DNA from 4 places in the Paenibacillus sp. 7541 genome. Region 1 is predicted to be linked to each of the others. Evidence: riboswitches for the same ligand, from Rfam matches in the RefSeq annotation. Region 1 holds a riboswitch; each other region holds the start of a gene.

Region 1 (5,373 bases):
ATTCTCTCGCCTGCATGATCGGGGTCAGTCAGAATAATGACGCCTCTCCGCTCCTTGGCAAGCGCGATCCGGCGCAGCGTATGCTGGTTGATGGCCGAGCCGCCGGTTTCAATCGTGTCGGCTTCAACCGCCCGCTTGATCGCAACCGTATCATCCCGGCCTTCCACCACGATAACTTCCTTGATCATACGATACAATCTTCCTTCCTCTTTCGCATCCGCCAGATGGCGTTCCGGCACATCGTTCATTCCAGCCGGTGCCAAGCTGTCCAAATCACAAAATAAAAGAAGAGGATGATCATCCTCTTCTTATCGTCAATGTATATTATAAGCTACATAGTATAGCATTATCATGGCAAAGTAAATTGGAATTATGGCTGGTCCAGGTTAATTGACATTCGGTTTTACCGGGCCGATGACATAGACGGTACGCCCGTTTTTGCGCCCGAAATTAATGGCTGCATTCAGCGAATCATAATAGACGTCGATTTTGTTGCCTTTGATCGCGCCGCCAGTATCTTCAGCGCGGCGGAAGCCCAGTCCTTCGATGTATACCCACCAGCCGATCGGAATGACGTTAGGGTCAACTGCAATCGTACGGCCCTCGGTCACTCGGGTTCCCGAAGCGGTACGTGTCCCGATGCCCGGCTGTTCCGAGGAATAGGCGGTCATGGATACATTGTTCAACACCTTGGTATATTTAAAATCAACACCGGCTTTGGAGACGACATTATTGTTATTCTCCGCTGCCTTGGCTTCTGGCGCCTTCTTCGCGGTGGCCAGCTTCGCAGATGTAGCCTTAACATTCACAGCAGCCGTCTGAACGGTCTGCTCCTCGACGATCTCCGGCTCCGGAGCCTTCTTGGTGCCGACTGCAATAATCTTATCCTTCGTTCTCCGTTCTACCTCTTGACCGATCTTCGTCTTGGAAACGAGCTTTCCGTCATGGTATACCTTCTCGTAATGATGAATCAGCACCCCGTTCTCGCCGCGTTGAATGACGCGGTTATCGCCTTTGACCAGAGAAGGGTCCGCCGTCTTGATCACGCGGAAGGTGCGGCTTTCCGGCTCCTGAACGGTTTGTTTCGTGACGCGGATGACACGGATATCCATGTTACCGGACAATTTCGTGTCTTCGGATGGCACAACTTTATCATCTACCCCGACCGTGATGCGAGCTTCCTTGAGCACATCAGCGACCGTATTCTGGGTGGTGAACAGCGTTTGAGTTTTGCTGTCAACTGTAATTTGGATTGGAACCGCACGCTCGATAATGATCCGGTCGCCGTCCTGAATCGCTCCATTCAGGGGCATCGACACCTGATCCTGCGGGTTCAACGTAATCGCCTGCTCATCCAGCACTTCTTGAAGCAGGGAACCACGCGTTTCGACTTTGGTCACTCGACCATCAACCACAAGATGAACTTCCTTACCCGTCTGATCATGAACAACCAGCGACACGAGCAATGAGACGGTGATGGCACCCATGGTGCCAAGCAACACCAATTGACGCAAATTTTCATGCTTCCATCGTAATGCGTAAGACATGCTGGATGATTGTGATTCATGGGTCTTCTCAGATTGAAAAACGCCCACTATTCCATCCTCCTTCATAGTCCCGCCGTCTGACAACGCATGAAATGCATTTGACGTGACTATAGCAAATTTTCCCACAGAGCGAACTGCTACTAAACGCCCTGCGTCAATCCCCGTCTTCCCGTCCATGCTTCGTCACCTCCTGTTTACCAACAGTATGACGATCACCTCTCCAATATTCAAAAACAAAAGAAGCCCTTGAAAGAGTACTAGAGGCTCTAACGTGGCTTCCTGATGACAATAATCATGGAAAAGGTGTGCACGAGAATTCCCCTCTTACTTCGCTTACGGAGTTAGCTGTCGGGTTTGGACGTAAGAGTGACGCCCTATGTCGGGAGCTTCGCTCATGGCGAAGTCCGTTCAATTCACCCCAAAGACTCGAATTACTGAAATCAAATACGGCCCGGCATCCCGCGGATGCATAAAGCTGTATCGGTTCCCCCGTTCCCCAAAAAGCAGGGATTAAGCGAGACGGTTCATGAAATGGTCCGCTGCAGATTCGAAATCTTGGCAGCTTCTTATCACTGAAAAGATGATATCCTGTTTACATGCAGGTTGTAAAGCAACAATCAACCACATTTTTCGAAGTAAATGGTTAAAATATTGTAATATCAACCTCTTTTGTATTAAAAAATCTTTAATTAATCGCAAATACTCTCTTTTTCACCGCTTTTGCTCCGGATTTTGTTTAATGGAAAATCGTTCCATAGCATTTCTCGTGGTAATCTCAGCCAGTTCTTCCACGGTAATTCCTTTCAATTCGGCCGCAGCCTCGGCCACCATCTTAACATATCCGCTCTCATTTCGCTTCCCCCGGAACGGGTGCGGTGTCAAATACGGCGAATCCGTCTCGATCAATAAACGATCCATCGGAACCTGAACAAGAACCTCCTTCGGCTGCTTGGCATTCTTGAACGTAATCGGCCCGCCAAAGGAAATATGAAAGCCCATATTCAGGCACAGCTTTGCCGTTTCCCAGCTCCCTGAGAAGGAATGCATCACGCCGCCTACCTCGGACGCCTTCTCCTCCCGCAAAATCTTCACAATATCCTCATGCGCATCCCGGTTATGAATGACAATCGGCATGCCGAGTTCACGCGCAAGGCCAATCTGCCGGCGAAGCACGCGGTGCTGAACCTCCTTCGGGGAGGTGTCCCAGTGATAGTCCAGGCCGATCTCTCCGATCGCAACCACCTTCTCGTGAGCACAGAGCGAGGCGATCCAGTCCAGATCCTCGTCCTTCATCGTAATCGCGTCTACAGGATGCCAGCCAACGGCCGCATAAATAAAGTCATAGGACTCCGCCAGCTTCATCGTTGTCGGAATGGTCTCCCGGTTAAAACCGATATTGATCATTCTTGATACGCCCGCTTCAAGCGCCCGGGCAATGACGGCCTCCCGGTCCTCGTCGAATTGATGCGCATCCAGATGGGTATGTGTGTCGAACAGCATCGCGTCATTTCCACTCCTTTGGGTTGCTTTTTGTCGCAAACTTGCTTTGCCTGCCCCCGATCTGTTTAAAAGTATAAGGGGGAACGCCGAGATTTCTAGCGCAGCCAGAATCTATCTTACAAGCTTTGTCTGAAAATATCTGTGATATGTTTAGGCATGCGGTCAAGCGCATCCTTCACTTTTTCCGCCGGGAAATACAGATGATAACGCCCTTGGTGAATCCCGCTTATAGAGCGCACAATCTCCGATACCTCCGAGATTTCCCGCAATTGATCATGACGATCAAGCAGCAGGATCTGCTTCTCGCTCGAAGGCATGCCCGAATGAAACCTATCATAAGGAAGATCGGTCGGAAAATCAATGGCAAGGTCATATTCCGGATGAAGGCCTGCTTGCCGGAATGCCTCGCGAATATCGTCGATGAAAGACTCGTCCATCATGTCAAATTCCACGTATTTATACAGTTTCCGGTGCATGAATCGACCGCATAATTCGCTAAGCTGCTTGTCCTCCTCGGCGGTCCATTGCAGAAATGCCGTTTGGATCAACGCTTCATCCAATTGCAAATACTGGCGGACGGATAGCGAACCTTCAAAGAGGGACGGCAGCGGCTCGATCATGAACTTAAATCGGTATCCCTGGCTATGCAGCTCCTTCGCTCTGCGGAAGATCTGTCGCAAAATAATTTCGGAGCTTCGCGTCACCGGATGGAAGTATACCTGCCAGTACATCTGATACCGGGACATCAGGTAATCCTCTACAGCGTGCATCCCTGATTCCTTGACGACGATGCGATCACGAAACGGACGCAGCAGCCGCAAAATCCGGTCAATATCAATCGTGCCATAATTAACCCCGGTATAATACGCATCGCGGAGCAAATAATCCATACGATCCGCATCCAGCGGGCTTGTCACGAGATTCATTACGATCGGCTTGTCATACGTCTTGCGAATGACGGAGGCTACCTTCTCTGGAAAGTCATCGCCAGCCTCCCGCAACACCTCGTTCACACAAGTATCTCCGAGCACAATTCTGCATGTCCAATCTTCGTGATCCATATCAAACGCTTCTTCCACCGAGTGGGAAAAGGGACCGTGACCTAGATCATGGAGAAGAGCCGCGCATAATGCTACCATACGCTCGTCCATCGGCCAATCCGTATACCCTCTGCGCTCGAACTGCGAAATAATTTTCCGTGTAATTTCATATACCCCAAGCGAATGCGAAAATCGGCTATGCTCTGCCCCGTGAAAGGTCAGATACGACGTCCCGAGCTGACGCACCCGGCGCAGCCGCTGAAACTCCGGCGTATTGATGAGACGCCAGATCATATCATCCTGGACATGAATATAATTGTGAACCGGGTCTTTAAATACTTTTTCTTCCGATATTGGAGACAGCATCCTTCCTCAACTCCTTCTCATTTATCGTTCATTTTGGCCGATAAGCACTTTTTTTGACACTTAATGTCGAATAGTGTCGAAATAAGTAAAATCACGCCTTCCAAATCGACATCCAGGAAATCAGGCGCTTTTCAGGTCCTGTAATAGTAACTTTGTCGTAAGTACAAGGGTTCAGTACACTATATTTTCGTAAACAGGTTCCGATTTTTCAAAAATATAGGTTGACTGTTTTGGGAATCGTTGGTACTATAAATAACATAAAAGATAGAACTATGTCGAATTATGACTTTTTTAAATTATGGCGAGAGGGGCTATTATAAGTTATGATGAAATCAACAGGAATTGTAAGAAAAGTCGATGAGCTGGGACGGGTTGTTATTCCGATTGAATTGCGCCGCACACTCGGAATCGGCGAGAAGGACGCTCTTGAAATTTATGTAGACGGTGAGCGGATCATGCTCAAGAAATACGAGCCTGCTTGCATCTTCTGCGGAAATGCTGAGAACGTGACTTATTTCAAAGGAAAAATTGTATGTCACGAATGTATTTCTGAGATCCCTACACCTGTGACAAATTAAAAATAATAGTATATAATAAGTATATTCACTTTGTTAATTCTAACCTTTTTCATATCTCCTTGTGCCTTCCTCGGCTATGAACCCGGCCGCAGGAAGGTTTTTTTTGATCATGCCGGACAAACCGGCGCTTCTCCGCTTTTTCTGTCTGTTGAGCCCCTTCCACCGCTTGTTCCGGAGCCTCTGGCGCTGCCGGTTGTCAGACCCCGGAAACGAATAATATTCTTGGAAAAATTGGATTTCTTCTATTATAAATACCCCTTATGTCCTTGCGCTACGCTGCGGCCTGTTCTGCTGACCGTCCCTGCCCATGACCCATTCGTCTTCCGACTTGAGTCATGCAGC
Region 2 (5,373 bases), on a different contig from region 1:
TCGATTCCTTCGAGGCGATCGTCCGCCTCATTCCAACCTGCAAAGCGGCGGCGCTGCTGCCCAAATCCTATTTGCGCCCGCAGCTGCTGTCCGATAACGGTCTGCTCGACATCCATATCCCCGCTTTGATAGAGACCCGGCGGACCACTTCGCTCGTCTATGACGAGTCCTCGGATTTGAGCAGTGCGGCCAGACGCTGGATCGCCGAGACCGAGGTGCTGTTCACTGAGCTGCGCAAGCTGAAGGCATAGGGGCAGGCTTGCAACCCACAGTAGCCGCCTAGCCTTATGACAACAAAGCGATCATCTATACACCGCATGTTCCGTGTACGCATGATCGCTTCTTCCTATTATATAAGTGCGGATTAACCTTCCTGCGAGTTGACAACCTCATTCTCAAATCGTTCCACGTTCTCATTCGAACCGATAACCACCATAATGTCACCGGCATGCAGCACATCCATCGCCGTTGGCGCCACAATGATGCCGGAAGGCTTGTTGACCGCCACGACGGTAACCCCATAACGAACCCGCGTGTTAAGCTCGCTTAATGTTTTTCCATCCATGCAGTCCGTCACCGTCAGCTCAACGACCAGATAGTCTTTGGACAGCTCGATATAATCGAGAAGGTTAGGGGTAACGAGCTGATGAGCCACACGAATGCCCATATCTCTTTCCGGGAAGATCACCCGGTCTACGCCCAGCTTCTCCAGCGCTCTGCCGTGCAGCACCGATATCGCTTTGGCCACGACCGTGCCCACACCAAGCTCCTTCAGCAATATAGCTGAAAGAATGCTCATCTGGATATCGTCGCCGATCGCCACAATGCCGCAGTCGAAGTTGCGGACGCCAAGCGACTTCAGCACTCCCTCATCCGTAGCATCCGCCACGACGGTATGCGTCAGCAGCTCGCTCATATCCTCCACAACCTCTTCGTCCCGGTCGATGCCCAGAACTTCATACCCCTGCTCCATCAGTTCAATGGCGAGGCTCGATCCGAACCGCCCTAGACCGATCACTACAAACTGTTTTGGTTTCATGTTTCCCGTCATGCTCCTTACCCAATAATCATTTTGCCTTCCGGATAACGGTACAATTCTTTGTTTTTATTCGGACCCAGCGCATACACGAGCGTCAGCAGTCCAAGCCGTCCCGCAAACATCGTGAAACAGATCAGCACCTTGCCGAAGGCCGTCAAATGAGGTGTCAGCCCCATCGACAGCCCAACGGTGCCGAAGGCCGATGTCGCCTCAAACAAGATCTCCAGAAAATGTCCATCCTCCGTAGGATAAAATCATCGCAACGGTCAGCACAAGCAGCACCGCGAGCAAAGCAATCGTCAATGCCTTCAGAATCCGCTCCTGAGCCAGCCGGTAGTGGAACAGCACAATGTCCTGACGTCCGCGCATCATGGCGACCACCGCCCCGATCATCACCGTAAAAGTCGTCGTTTTGATCCCGCCCCCGGTCGATCCCGGAGAGGCGCCGATAAACATCAGAATGACGATGAAAAATTGTGTCGCCTGCCTCATTCCCGTAATGTCAATCGTGTTCACTCCGGCCGTTCGGGGCGTGACCGACTGGAGCAGGGCCGCCAGCGTTTTGCCGCCGCCATCCAGGGCACCGAGCGTTCTCGGATTCGTGAACTCGAACACCATAATGACAACGGCTCCGACCAATATGAGCGCTCCGCTCATGGACAGAACGACCTTCGAATGCAGGGACAGCTTCCGTTTCTGGCGAAAATCAATCAGATCCGACAATACCACAAATCCAAGTCCCCCGGAAACGATTAAAAATATGGAAACGATGTTGATCAGCGGGTCACTCACGTACCCCGTAAAGCTGTGAAATTGTCCAAACAGATCAAAGCCCGCGTTATTAAACAGCGATATGGCATGAAAAATCCCGAAATAAACGGCCTGCCCGGCCGGCATGTCAAACGCCCAGCGTATCGAGAACAACGTGGCACATACGGCTTCAATAACAAATGTATAAATAATTACCCTCCTGATCAGCCGTACAATCCCTTCCACTGATGTCTGGTTCATGGCCTCCTGCAGCACCAGCCGGTCCTTGAACGAGATGCGCCGCTTGAACATCAGCGCGAACAGCGTTGCCATCGTCATAAAGCCTAATCCGCTAATCTGGATGAGCAGCATGATCACAAGCTCGCCAAAGGTGCTGTAAGTTGTCGCCGTATCAACGACGACTAGACCTGTCAGACATACAGCCGATGTCGCGGTAAACAAGGCGTCAATCGCTCCAAGCGGCTCCCTGCTGGTTGTTGCCACCGGCAACATCAGCAGCATTGTCCCGATCCCGATGAGCGCTGCGAAGCCAAGCGTCAGGATTTGCGGCGGGGACAACTTGAGCCAAAATAATTTCGGGTTCAACTTGTTCACCTTCTGTTGATAAAAGTCAAAGAAAAAAAGACACTGGAAATCCAATGCCCCTTTCTGTTCTGGTTCCTGTGCTGCAGCCTACGAGGTTAGCTGACGGGTTCGGGCTTTCACAGGTTGCCCTATTCCTCCTCATTCATGATGAATCATGAATGACTTAGGAAATTCACCCCAATTACATGGTTCCCCCATTTTCTGGTCGAAATTCGGCTGTCTTATTTTCTTTGCTGAAAGCATGATGTGATTATAACGCAATCGCCTCACGAACCCAATGCTGTTTTTGCTGCAAAATATCTTTAAAAACGTCCGATTTGGGCATATTCAAGAATACGAGCACCTGCTTCTCTTGCATTTTCGTAAGCTTTCATTCGTTTTCATCGATTATTTAAAAAAATGACAGAGGGATAAGCTCCGTGAAGGGCACATATCTATGTTATATTGACTTATAGTTGTTTAAACTCTTCCACATCCGATACTTTCATACTGACGATAGGTATCTAATTTGCAGCAGTTATCCATCTCGAGGAGGAATTTCATGAATCGAATTCAAGAACCGCTGAAACTCAAAGCTAATTTCAGAACATTAATGATTCCAGCCATCGTCGGCCTCGTCTTGTTTCTGCTTCTGCAGATCGTGCTGCCCACCGCCGCCGATCCGGAGCTTCAGACGTCTGTTGTGATCACCAAGGAGGAAGCCTCACAGGCTGCCTCGGAATTTGCCAAGGACCAGTTAGGCTTCCCTGTAGAAGAAGCGACAGAAACGCTGGTGACTTATCAGTCGAATTCTGCGTTGTATGGATATTTGACCAAAGAGAAGAAGCTCGACGAGTACAATAAAACCTATGAGCAACAATATCCCTATGACGTATTCCGTGTTCGCTTCACGCTTCCGGGCTTGGACGCGCTGCTGGTGGATGTACATATGCAGACCGCGGCGGTTATCAGCTATACCCTTGATGCCGCGCACTCGAGCTATGACCGGATTGAGCTGAATACCGGCGCGGTACGGCGGGAAATGCTGCTGCTAGCCGAAGGCAACATGACCTTGTCCGAGAAACAGGCACTGGCAGAGCCCTGGCTCCAAAGGTCCGGCTATGATCCAGCCAGCCTGGAACTGCTTACGCAGGAGGGCGAGCCCAAGCTGGAATATGCCGATCCGTCAAAATCCGTTCTGGATGCTCAGCTGAAACTGGAGTTCACGTTCGAAGACCGCCAGCTGCGCTCGTATCAGCAGGCCTTCGATGTTCCGGAGCAGCATACCGCCTATGTGGAGAAGCAAACGCAAAACGCGCTTATGCTTACGCTGATCGGGTACGGTTTGTTCACCCTCGTGCTCGGAATTCTCGCGATTGTATACAGCGTGAAAACACGTGCCCACACTTCTTTTAAACGCGGAGTGTTTCTGGCGCTGCTGCTGTTTGTCATCCAGATGCTGAACACCTACAATTTGATGCCTGTGTTCAAAGCCCAGGGGATGTCCAGTTTCGGAATTGCATTCATGATGATCTTTTATGTAATATATTCCCTCGTCTTCTCGGCCCTTCTGTACTTCTCGCTGGTGGGCGGAGACGGGCTGTGGCGTAAGGAGGACGGGCTCAATGTGTGGCCGCGGGCGAAGGAACCGGGTTATGGGCCGTATGTGCTCGACAGCATGAAGCTCGGCTATCTGTGGGCATTCATCTTGCTTGGCATTCAGTCGATCATCTTCATCATACTGAGCCTTACGCTGAATACCTGGGCAACGACGGATTCGGAGCAATCGCCATACAACATGCTGTATCCGTGGCTGTTTCCTTTGATGGCCTGGTTCGCTGGCATATCGGAAGAGGCCGTTTACCGGCTGTTCGGGATTAAAATGGTCAAAAAAATCGTGCGCAGCACCTTTGTCGCCAGCTTGATCACTTCGATCATTTGGGCTCTCGGACATACGCTGTATCCGATCTATCCGATTATTTCCCGACCCATCGAGCTGGTAATCATCGGCCTGCTGTTCAGTTATATCTTCCTGCGATACGGTTATTTGACCGCCATGTTCGCCCACGTCATCTTCAACAGCACCCTGATGGGAATCAGCCTGATCCTGCTGAGAGACGCAACCAACGTGGTGATGGGGGCCTTCTATATCGCGCTTCCAGCACTGGTCGCTTACGTCATTTACCGATTTAACCCGCAAAAAAAGGAGAAGCCGTATACTACGACTCCTCCCGAAGCGCTTTAAGAATATCATTCGCTAATTTTTCACCGATAGAAAGGGGCCGGAAGTCTTCGACACTGGCCTCTTTTATTTTTTTGACCGAGCCAAAATGCTTGAGCAGCATCTTCCGGCGCTTCTCCCCGATGCCCGGAATAGCGTCCAGCTTGGAGGAAACCATCGATTTGCCCCGCTGCTCGCGGTGGAACGAAATGGCGAACCGGTGCACTTCATCCTGTATGCGCTGAAGCAGGTAGAATTCCTGGCTGTCCCTTGGCAGCGCCACCGGCTCAGGCGGATCGCCCACCATGAGCTGCGCCGTCCGGTGCTTGGCGTCCTTCACCAGGCCGCAGACCGGGATGAACAGTCCCAGCTCGTTCTCCAGCACATCGACCGCTGCCGAGATTTGGCCGCGTCCGCCGTCGACCACGATCAGATCCGGCAGCGGCAGGTTCTCCTTGAGCACCCGCTCATACCGGCGGCGAATAACCTCGCGCATCGTCTCATAATCATCCGGTCCCGATACGGACCGGATTTTATATTTGCGGTATTCCTTCTTGTCCGGCTTGCCATCGGTAAATACCACCATTGCCGATACCGGGTTGCTTCCTTGAATGTTGGAGTTGTCAAATGCCTCAATCCGGTGCAAAGACTCCAGACCGATAATCTCGCCCAGATTAGCTGCCGCAATCGAGGTGCGCTCTTCATCGCGTTCAATCAGGCGGAACTTCTCATCAAGCGACACTTTGGCATTATCGGAAGCCATGCCAACCATCTGACG
Region 3 (5,373 bases), on a different contig from region 1:
CCATCGTGATGAAATACACCAGCGACGTCGACTTGATCAGCTCCACCAGCTGATTGCCAAATGGCGGCAGCATGCGCAGGGAGGCCTGGGGAAGTATGATGTTCCACATTCGCTGCCACGGCTTCATATTGAGCGCCACCGCCGCTTCCCACTGTCCCTTCGGCACCGCAAGAATCGCACTGCGGACAATCTCGGAGCCGTATGCGCCGAAGTTGAGTCCGATCGCCAGCACGGCCGCTGCCATCTTCGGCAGCTCGATCCCGATAAACGGCAATGCAAAGTACAGCCAGAACAGCTGCACCAGCAGCGACGTTCCCCGGAATACTTCCACGTACACCGCCATCACCGTCCGCACGATCCACAGTTTGGACAGGCGCCCCAAACCGGCAATAAAGGCTGCGACAATGGCTAGCACCGCGGATAGCAGCGCCACGATGACGGTGATCTCCGCGCCCTTCAGCAGGGTAGGCAAAAATTCAATCCAAGACGATGGCATTTTATTCCCCGCACGCTGCGACTGCCGTCATATCGCCAGGAAGCTCATCCTCGGTAAATCCGAATTCCTGCAAAATCTCCAGCAGCTCGCCAGACTCCTTCATCTTCTGCAGCTCCGCATTGTAAGCCTGTTGGAATTCCGTGTCGGCCTGACGGAAAGCCGTGGCACCGTATCCGCGTACGCTCTCCCCGTCGATGACCGGCTGCTCGAAATCGGCGACCCGCTCAATCTGATCATCACTAGCCGAATCCAGCATCGCCTGCAGCGATGGACCCGTCATCGTAATCGCTTGAACCCGGTCGGCCTGCAGTGCGCTGATCGCGGACGCCTGGTCCGGAACCTGGATGATGCGCTCGGATGGAATCCCCGATTTCTCCATGTAGCCGATCTCCACAGCACCGGTCATGACGGCAACCCTCGCTTCCTCGTTCGCAGCGATATCCTCGTAGCTGCCAAGGTTCAGCGGGTTCCCCTGCTTCACGGCCAGCGCTTCGCCGATGCTGTACTCCGGATCAGCGAACAGGACAGCCGAGCAGCGGTCGGGCGTGATGAACATCCCGGCCGTGATCATGTCAAAGCGGTTCGCCTGCAGCCCGGCGATCAGCGAGCCGAATTCGGTAAGCTCCCCCCGCATTTCCCCAACGCCAAGCCGCTCGAGAATGACGCGGGCGATCTCGACCGCCTCCCCTGTCAGCTCGCCATCGGCCGTCTGATAGGCGTAAGGCTTCTCGTTCGCGAAGCCGACCGTAACATACCCTCTCTCGATCGCCTTCTCCAGCGTGCTGCCTTGATCCCCGCATGCTGCAAGCACGCTAACCAGCACCAAACTAAGCAACAACAGAGCCACTTTTTGCAATTTCAAACCTTCCCACAACCTTTCTTGAAATCTGTGAATGCCTGTTTTAGGCATGAATAAATAAACCTAGTAAACTCATATTTCAACTAGGTTTTCATAGGGTCAAAATCCGTTTCAACGCTCCCATTATCCAGCGTTAATAATCGACTTTTCCTTATACTCCACGTCACTTGTACCGCCTGTGGATATGCATATGGACTTGCTTGGCGCTTACTCTACGCCCGGTTGATTGCCACCTCCTCTTCTTAACCAACGAAAAAAGACCTCTTGCAGGGGGATCCGAACATAGCTCCGCCAGCATGGGGTCAATGAAAAGAGAAAAGGCCCCTGTTCCATAGAATTAAGGGCCTTGGTATCAATCTCAATTATGTAATAAGACCCATCCACTGCTGACGAGGTTAGCTGACGGACTCGGGTAAGATGGTACCCTACACTTGACAATCAAGTGACTCGCCCCTAAAAAAACTGGTTCCCCCGCTTTCCGGACTTAAGCAACCGGAAACTAAGCGTGTGTTCATAATACAGGGAATGCTAGGAAATGTCAAACCGATCCAGCCCTTTAAGCGGTGAAGGATCGGCTGAAAACCGCATCACACAAGGCATTCCGCAAACTTAAAGAATTCATTGACGGGGTGTTCATCCCCCCTATAACTGCTCCCATCTCTCCTTGAAGAACAGCTCGTAAATCCGGCTGATCAGAATTTTGAGAATCATGTAAACCGGAACGACCAGCAAGACTCCGATAATGCCAGCCAGGTCCTGTCCGACCAGGACAAGCACAATGATGGTGATCGGATGAATGTCCAGCTGCTTGCCAAAAATATACGGACCGATCAGATTATCCTGTATCTGCTGGGCCACCAGAATGATGACAAGCGACCATATCGCGGTGGATGGCGACTGGATCAAACCAATAATAATGATCGGGATCGAGGACACGATAGCCCCGATAAACGGGATGAAGTTCGCAATGACCGCAACGACCGTCAGCAGCAGCGCATACGGAAGCCCAATAATGAGGAAGCCCACATACATCAAGACCCCCAGTGCAAAATTGACAATCACCCTACCTACGATGAAGCCTTTGAGCGCACTGTCGATTTCACCAAGCACCGACGCGCCGACTTCCTTGAAACGGTTCGGCAGAAAGCGGACGATCAGCTCGCCGAATTTGCCGCCCTCCTTCAGCATGTAGTACAGCAGGATCGGGAAGATGAACATAATGATCGCAAATTCCGATATAATTCCCACCAAATTCACGACATATTCCGTCAGGAACGTAAAGCCTCGGTTCAAATATTCTGTCAGCGTCGTTAACGGATTGAAGCCTTCCGGAAACACACCTTCCAGGAAGCCGCTTTGCTCCAGCTCCAGCATCTTCTTGTTCAAGGCAGCGAAAATCGCCGGCGCATTGTCCACCAGGGCAATGATCTGCGCTTTAAGAGAGGGCCAGACCCCGATGAGAAAGCCGACCAGGATCCCCCCAAACACAACATAGAGCAGCAAAATCGCCAGCGTCCGGTTCATCTTCTTCCTCTCCATTAGAGCCACCAGCGGCCTCAGCAGATAATAGAAAAAACCGCTCAGCATCAGCGGAACGATGATCACCGAAATAAAGGATAATAGAGGGTTGAATATGAAGCTGACTAACGAGCAAAGGTAAATGATAATCAGAACGAGAATAACGGCAAAACAGAACTTAAAAAACTTGTTCATCTTCAGCAATAGCGACTCCCCATCTCCTTATGTTTCAATTATCGTATCATGCAGAAGACCGGCTTTTCAAACGGCAGCGAAGAAGCGGGATACACATCCTTCTTGCCGCCTCAATTGACGCTCAATCTCACGGCCCATTTGGGTGCCGGATATATACTTCTTGTAACAGCTCCAGTATAATATGAAGCGTTATCCGGACAAGGCTGAAAGGTAGGGGGAACTTTTTTCATGGATGTTACGTCCATCATCATTAGCTTCATCTTCGTCCTTAATATCGCATTGGCCGTGATCGTTGTGTTTCAGGAGAGGCGGGATGTCGGCTCGACATGGGCCTGGCTGCTCGTTCTATTCTTCATTCCGGTACTCGGATTCGTGCTGTACCTGCTGTTTGCTCAGAATTTGCGGCATATCCGCCTGTTCCACTGGGATGATCTCCAGAAGACCGGTATTGAGAAGGTGCTGCTTGCCCAGATGAGCGACATTAACAGCGGGCAGTTTTCGTTCCGCAACCGGGTTGCGGCCTGCAACAGCGATTTGATCCATATGCACATCAACGAGAATCAGGCGATCCTGACCGATGATAACCATGTGGAGATTTTCACCGACGGTAAAGAGAAATTCGATCGGTTGTTCCAGGACATTGAGGAAGCCAAAGAGTATATTCATCTCCAATATTACATCATTCGTAGAGACCAGCTGGGCAAGCAACTAATCGCCGCCCTGACCCGCAAGGCCAAGGAAGGCGTGAAAGTCCGCGTGCTGTACGACGAGCTGGGCTCCAGAAAGCTGACCAAAGGCTTTTTCAAAAAGTTTCGGGAAGCTGGCGGAGAGGCCGAGGCGTTCTTTCCGTCCAAACTGCGCTTTGTCAATCTGCGTCTGAACTATCGGAATCACCGCAAGCTGGTCATCATCGACGGCGACATCGGGTATGTCGGAGGCTTCAACGTCGGAGACGAGTATCTCGGACTCAACTCCAAATTCGGCTACTGGCGGGATACTCACCTGAGAATCCAGGGACAAGCGGTATATGCGATGCAGGTCCGGTTCATTCTGGACTGGAATCAGGCGTCCCATCATCATGACATCTCCTATGAGCCGAACTTGTTTCCCAAGATCAATTCGCCCGGCAATGTGGGCATCCAGATCGTGACGAGCGGTCCCGACTCGGAGTATGAGCATATCAAAAACGGGTATATCAAAATGATCTCGGCGGCCAAAAAATCCATTTACATTCAGACACCTTACTTTATCCCGGACGCCAGCCTGCTCGATGCGCTTCGGATCGCTTCGCTCTCCGGCGTGAAGGTACACATCATGATTCCGGACAAGCCGGATCATCTCTTTGTGTACTGGGCCACCCTCTCCTATATCGGGGAGATGCTGAAGACGGGAGCGAGCGTGTACCTGTACAACAATGGCTTCATCCATGCCAAAACGATCATTGTCGATGAAGAGATCGCCTCTGTCGGAACGGCCAACATCGATGTTCGCAGCTTCAAGCTGAACTTCGAGGTCAACGCCTTCCTGTACGACGATTTCATCTCAAGGTCTCTGACCGAGACATTCCATCAGGATATGCGGGTATCGCGGCTGCTCACGCTGGAGGATTATGAGAAGCGGTCGCGCTGGATTCGGACCAAGGAGTCGATTTCTCGATTGCTGTCGCCGATTCTGTAGGGTCGAAGTGACAGAAAGCCGGCAGTTTCGACCGCCGAGGAAGCAAAGCCAATGAATCACCTCATTCAGACATTGTCTTGAGTGGGGTGATTTTTATTGGCTTACGAATGAAACGAGCATAAATATTCCTGTTGCTAACTCGGTGTGTTTCCCCTGAAATCCTACTCATCCACAAAAAAAATAATATTTTTTTATACGAAATATATACGGCGATGATTTTTGAGAAATAGCGAGCATCCAAGCGTAATCGGCATTATACTCACGTTCGGTTTATACAGTTTTTTCTGTATATTCTTAATAAACAGCCGTTTTCATTTGTGAAAAATTTCATTGTTTGTTATCATGACGGTGTTGTTACGACAAGCGACTGTCGCAATTCGTCAAACGTTGTCTACTTCTGCAGAATGTAACGCCGGCATAGAAACGACGATTACAGATGGGGGAAACGCATGATGAAGAATACACGGAAATGGATGATGTTTCTTAGTTTAGCTATGGTACTCATATTAGGAGCCTGTTCTTCCAATTCTGCCTCGGGTGCGGAACAAGTGACCGCCGGAGAGCAGGTTAAATATACGATTACGGGTACGGATCCAGGCTCAGGCCTTATGAGGCTGACAGCCCAAGC
Region 4 (5,373 bases), on a different contig from region 1:
CTTCAGTGAACTGAACAAGCGCCCCCATACCCTGACCTGGATTTATGCCCGTAACCCGGGGGAGCAGGATTGGCTGGCCGTCGGCATGGGGGAAGCCAGCCGTGCGACACGGGAACAGGTGCGCCGGACAGGCGCTGCCTGTGTCAGAGCGATGATGAAGGAGCAGCGTTCCGGCGCGGAGCTGATCCGATCCAGCGGCGGATCGGCGCATGAAGGCAAAGGCTTGTCCCCGGAAGAGGAGCTGCAGGCATGGGCGGAAGGCTGGCTCTATGGATTGTATCGATTCACGAAGCATCGCGGCCGGGAGGCGTATCAGCCGGAAGCAACCTTGAACTTGCGGTTGCAGGACTGGCCGGAACTGACAAGGGAGCAGATTCAAGACATCCTTCACAGGGCGGCCGTTCGGTCGGAGGGGACCCGGCTCGCGCGCGATCTTGTCAATGATTCGCCTGAGTCGCTGAACCCGGAAGCGTTTGTCGAGTTGGTATGCGGGCGCTGGAAGGAGCAGCCGGTGCAAATCCAGGTATACCGTGGCCAGGAACTGGCAGAGCGTCAGATGAACGGCCTGCTGGCCGTCGGGGCAGGCAGCAGGCATGACCCGGCTTTAATCGAAATTACATACCGTCATGCACCCGATCCGGACGAGCTGCCGATCGCCCTTGTCGGCAAAGGGATTACGTTCGACATGGGCGGCATGAACGTCAAGACAGGGCGAGACATCAGTGATGCCCGCATGGACATGGGGGGTGCGGCGGCAGTAATCGGGGCGATGGATATATTGATATCCAGCCGCGCCCGGGTGAACGCCGTCGCCCTCATTGCCGTGGCAGACAATCTGCCGGGGCCGGATGCGATGCTCCCGTCTTCGGTCATCCGATATCCGAACGGCCTGACCGTTCAGGTGGCGAATACGGACGGAGAGGGGCGGCTCATCCTGGCTGATGCGCTGCTTCATGCCGCCGCAATGGGCGTTCGCAAAGTGATCGACATTGCAACGCTTACAGGCAATATCGGCACGGCGCTTGGACTTGAGCTTGCCGGCATATGGGGCGATGAAGAGATCACGCGTGATCTGGTTGAGATCGGGGAGCGCAACGGGGAACGGCTGTGGCCGATGCCGCTCGTGGAGGAATATGTGTCCGACCTGCGGAGCGATTATGCTGACCTGCGCAATGTCGGTGCCTCGCCGCTGGCCGGAGCGATTTCAGCGGCGCTGTTCATCCGTCATTTCGTGGATGAAGACATGCAGTGGGTTCATATCGATATGGCTGGAACCGTTCAGTACAAGCGGGAGTATCCTCACGTGGCGGCCGGGGCGACCGGATATGGTGCCCGGCTGCTGGCGGATTATGTACAGAAGCAGTTTCCGTCCCCAGTGAATCCTGCTTCGGATAGGAGGTGAGGAAGGGCATGCTGCTGGAAGTCATTGCAACCTGTGTCCAGGACGCGATCACCGCCGAACATAGTGGCGCAGACCGGCTGGAGCTGATCACCGCCTTTACCGAAGGAGGGCTGACTCCTGGGATCGGTATGGTTCAAGAGGTTGTTCGTGCGGTTCAGATTCCGGTTCATGTGATGGTTCGTCCACACAGCCGTTCTTTCATCTACGATGCGTGGGACATCGCGACGATGGTCGCGGAGATCAAGGCGATTCGCAGCACAGGTGCTGCCGGAATCGTGCTTGGCGCGCTGACGGAGGACGGGATGATTGACGAACGCGCACTGGAGCAGATGCTTGCTGCAAGCGGAAGTTTGCAGGTTACTTTTCATCGGGCGTTCGATGAGCTGAAGGATCAGATGTCGGGGCTGGAGGTGCTGAAACAGTACGCTCCGGTTACGCGCATTCTGACATCGGGCGGCAAGCCGAAAGCGTGTGATGCCGTTCCGAGAATTCACCAGCTGGTCGAAGCGGCGCAGGACAGCCATATCCGGATCTTGGCGGGCAGCGGCTTGAGCCGGGCGATGATCCGGGATTTTGTTGAGCAGACGGGCGTATCCGAGGTGCATTTCGGGACATCGGTTCGTTACGGGCAATCGGCGCTCGCGCCGATTCACCCTGAAGAGCTGCGACGGGTTGCAGCCGCGCTGCAGCCGCTGCGCGAGTCAGCGAAGTGAAGATCTGACTTCGCTGCAGCCGGAAGAAGGACGGCAACAAGGCCATTCGAAGGTATCGAATGGCCTTTGTTCCATTGCAAATAATCTGAATTATGGGTATTCAGGACGGGGCGCTGCGCTGTGCAAGGATCGTTAGCAGGGTTAAGTTGATTCATTGGTTAGCCCGGTTAAAGGCCCTTTGAAAGGCGAAATTAAAAGGTTAGTTAAAAGTCAGTTGAATTTTTGTAAACAACAAGAAAGTTTCATAGAGTAACACAATTGTCATGTTTTTTAACCTTGTATTAGGCGGCCGATGGGCTTCGTTTATAGTGGAATCGACACGATAAAACAATTGTCGGACAATTCCAAGGATATTATTGACATTATGCGGGCTTGTATACTATATTAGAGAAGGTTACAAAACGTTAATGAATTTTTGCCGAATTTCGTCTGTAGAAAACGGGGGAACCATTCCGGGTGAATTATTCCCATGCTTTGCATTGAAGGGAATATAGGGAGCCTTCTACCGAACCCTTAGCTAACTCCGTAGGCATCGAAGGGAGTATGTATCTTTTGAAGAAGTTGGTTATTTCTTTATTAGGGTCTGCGATTATTTTTTCTTCTGGTGCCATGACCGCATTTGCGAATGAACAGCCAAGCTTTCAACGCGAGGTCAAACAGCTGGTGGGTACTCCTTATAAGTGGGGTGGATCAACTCCTCAAGGGTTTGATTGCTCCGGATTCGTATTATACATATTTAGAAATTTCGATCTGAATTTGCCTCGTACATCTGAAGGCCAAGCCAAAGTCGGCGAGCATGTCGATAAAGATGATTTGCGTGTAGGAGACCTTGTCTTTTTCAACACAAGCGGTAAGGGGATCTCCCATGCAGGCGTTTATATCGGAGATGGACAATTTGTACATGCTTCCAGCAGCAAAGGGGTCAGAATCAGCAAACTGACCGAATCCTATTATCAGACCCGCTACGTAACGGCTCGGCGCGTGCTGGATCAGGAAAGTTATGCGAAGCTGGTGGGTGTGGCAAGCTAATTCGTCTACATATGAATTGTGACATAGAAGGACCGGCGAAGATATGTTAGCCGGTCCTTTCCTGTTGGCAGATTTCATAATCAAGAGGACAGGTTATAATAAGAAGCAGGAAGTGGAAGCAGAGAGCAACCATTGGGAAGAACAGCAGGGAGGGAGCGCATTGATCAAGTGGTGGAGGAAATGGATCAAAGGGGATGAAGCAGGGAAGACAAGCGAACCTGAGTCTAAGGAGGCTGGGGAAACGGCGCAGCCGGTAGGCGAGGCGGTCGTCGAACTGCGGGGCCGCAATGTTCAGCGCAAGGTTGTACCGGTCACCGGTCTGACGATTCTGGAATTGGCAGAGAGGAATGAAGTGGATTGGAATTCTTTCTGCAAGCGGGGAACTTGTGCGCGCTGCCGTTGTCTAGTCATCGAGGGAGCCGAGCATTTATCTGAACCGAACCTGGCGGAGGAGCGCAGGCTTGATCCGGAGGAGATTGATGAAGGCTACCGGCTTGGGTGCCAGAGCAAGCTTGCCTCCACCGGTGCTGTGATCATTAAGCATGCACCTTATTTTTGAGTGCGGTAGAACAAGGGCTGAAGCAAGGGAGAAGCGGATGCGGCATCTGATTCTCCCTTGCTGTTTTTGTTTATAGAAGCCGGGCCGATCATGGCAGAACTGATGCATCAAACCGGAGCACCTCCAGCAGCACTGGGGTGCCGGCTTGCAGGAGGTCGCCTGGGGAGGAGATGGTGAGTGCGGTGCTTGTAACAGAATAGATGGCCGCCTCCTGAACGATTCCGTTGATGTATAACCGCGAGTACCCGCTGGGAGTCACGTCCATGATACTGGTGACCGGCGCTCCGCTATTGTCCGTGAATTGACCGGCATTGATCACGAGCGGCGGGTCCAGCGGAACCGGCGCTGCGGTGGTATAGAAGTACCGCTCCAGCATGGGCAAAACAACGATCTGAGGGATGAGGGCGGAGCCTGGTATTCCCTGAGGCCCTTGCGGACCTGGGGGTCCTGGCGGTCCCTGAGGGCCTGGCAGTCCTGGAGGACCCAGCGCTCCGGGAGGACCCGGTCCGCCTGGCTGTCCTGGTGGTCCCGGCCAGCCGGCATCTCCCTGATTGCCGGGAGCACCGGGCTGACCGGGAGGACCGGATAGGCCTGGCATGCCTGCGGCTCCCGGAGGCCCGGCAGATCCGAGAGTTCTCCATTCCGTGCGGGAACGGCCTTGCCGGGGCCGTCTTCGGGAACAGAGGCGCCGTTTGCTTCGCTGCCCACGCTTCTTGATCTTGCAGCGGCGCAGGGATCTTGCTGCGGTCTTGCTAACGCATTGGCCCAGATAAATCACCTCCTCCTGTCTGTCTTTACGGTAACATATGCGCGGACCCCGCTATCGGAATAGACGTCCACATAGGCCGATGGAATATTACCGAAAAACTTGCAATGAATGATAGAATCTAGTTTGTTGTCTGAATCCAAAGTCGGTGATCGAACATTTAATAAGATAGCAGCATCCTAAGCTGCTGATCGTAAACACGCATATTTCTGGATAGGGAAGGGGGAAACCGCATGCCTGTTATCAAACCCGTGATTACGGCGATTGCCAGCGAGCCGGTTGCTACCGGGGGTGAAATCACAACGACAGTAACACCTGCGGTTACGCGATTTTTTGCCGCTGTAGCGGCGGAAATGATCGGTGCTGATGCCACGACCATGCCGGCAGGGAGCTTCATTGATGATTCCGGGGCGCTCATTACGGAATTTCCGGCTTTGGCGGCGACAGACTATGTTAATGTGTATATTAATGGAATGCTGCAGCAAGCTTCACTCTTCACGCTATCTACCACCGATTTGGTGCTGGATGCGATTGATGTGCCAGTCGGCGTTCCTGTTCTGATCGAGATTGGAAGTTTCGCCGGCACTTCTTCAACGATCACAGCCCAGCCTACAATTTCGGCGCCTACGATTACGATTATTAGCTGATGGCATGAGCAAGTTGTCCCTGGCGGTGCCAGGGACAACCCTTATCATAGAAGCCGAAGTCTAGGCCTGGAATACATACGGGAGAGCGATGCTTATTTTCAACGTATGCCGGGAAGGTTAAAGTTACAATACGACAGCAGGAAGGAGGGGAGACAGTGCCGCGCAATTTGGAATATGTGCCTTATGGTTATGAACCGCCAGCAACCGGCAGCAAGGGGACTTTAATCTATTATGATCTGTTTGAGCCTGTGGAGCTA

Evidence for each region. Region 1 has a riboswitch for cyclic di-AMP ahead of CHH75_RS22085 (resuscitation-promoting factor). Riboswitches for the same ligand answer to the same signal wherever they lie in the genome.
Region 2: linked by a shared signal. The riboswitch ahead of CHH75_RS11035 (TrkH family potassium uptake protein) and the one ahead of CHH75_RS22085 (resuscitation-promoting factor) in region 1 are both predicted to bind cyclic di-AMP.
Region 3: linked by a shared signal. The riboswitch ahead of ehuB (ectoine/hydroxyectoine ABC transporter substrate-binding protein EhuB) and the one ahead of CHH75_RS22085 (resuscitation-promoting factor) in region 1 are both predicted to bind cyclic di-AMP.
Region 4: linked by a shared signal. The riboswitch ahead of CHH75_RS18000 (C40 family peptidase) and the one ahead of CHH75_RS22085 (resuscitation-promoting factor) in region 1 are both predicted to bind cyclic di-AMP.

The regions. Positions count from the first base shown of each region.
Region 1 covers NZ_NQLZ01000044.1:9,729-15,101, reverse strand. Annotated here, with positions in the region: gene rnmV (ribonuclease M5) at 1-188, opposite strand, end outside; gene CHH75_RS22085 (resuscitation-promoting factor) at 387-1,595, opposite strand; cyclic di-AMP (ydaO/yuaA leader) riboswitch at 1,862-2,074, opposite strand; gene CHH75_RS22080 (TatD family hydrolase) at 2,259-3,047, opposite strand; gene CHH75_RS22075 (HD domain-containing protein) at 3,164-4,453, opposite strand; gene CHH75_RS22070 (AbrB/MazE/SpoVT family DNA-binding domain-containing protein) at 4,777-5,031, shown strand.
Region 2 covers NZ_NQLZ01000016.1:99,313-104,685, forward strand. Annotated here, with positions in the region: gene CHH75_RS11025 (LysR family transcriptional regulator) at 1-251, shown strand, start outside; gene CHH75_RS11030 (potassium channel family protein) at 365-1,039, opposite strand; partial or broken gene CHH75_RS11035 (TrkH family potassium uptake protein) at 1,057-2,395, opposite strand; cyclic di-AMP (ydaO/yuaA leader) riboswitch at 2,465-2,623, opposite strand; gene CHH75_RS11040 (CPBP family intramembrane glutamic endopeptidase) at 2,937-4,619, shown strand; gene uvrC (excinuclease ABC subunit UvrC) at 4,594-5,373, opposite strand, start outside.
Region 3 covers NZ_NQLZ01000026.1:18,040-23,412, reverse strand. Annotated here, with positions in the region: gene ehuC (ectoine/hydroxyectoine ABC transporter permease subunit EhuC) at 1-496, opposite strand, end outside; gene ehuB (ectoine/hydroxyectoine ABC transporter substrate-binding protein EhuB) at 498-1,352, opposite strand; cyclic di-AMP (ydaO/yuaA leader) riboswitch at 1,725-1,871, opposite strand; gene CHH75_RS16130 (AI-2E family transporter) at 1,998-3,077, opposite strand; gene cls (cardiolipin synthase) at 3,297-4,745, shown strand; gene CHH75_RS16120 (glycine betaine ABC transporter substrate-binding protein) at 5,240-5,373, shown strand, end outside.
Region 4 covers NZ_NQLZ01000029.1:112,956-118,328, forward strand. Annotated here, with positions in the region: gene CHH75_RS17990 (leucyl aminopeptidase family protein) at 1-1,402, shown strand, start outside; gene CHH75_RS17995 (copper homeostasis protein CutC) at 1,411-2,115, shown strand; cyclic di-AMP (ydaO/yuaA leader) riboswitch at 2,522-2,662, shown strand; gene CHH75_RS18000 (C40 family peptidase) at 2,668-3,144, shown strand; gene CHH75_RS18005 (2Fe-2S iron-sulfur cluster-binding protein) at 3,209-3,703, shown strand; gene CHH75_RS18010 (DUF4183 domain-containing protein) at 3,792-4,301, opposite strand; gene CHH75_RS18015 (DUF4183 domain-containing protein) at 4,703-5,116, shown strand; gene CHH75_RS18020 (hypothetical protein) at 5,272-5,373, shown strand, end outside.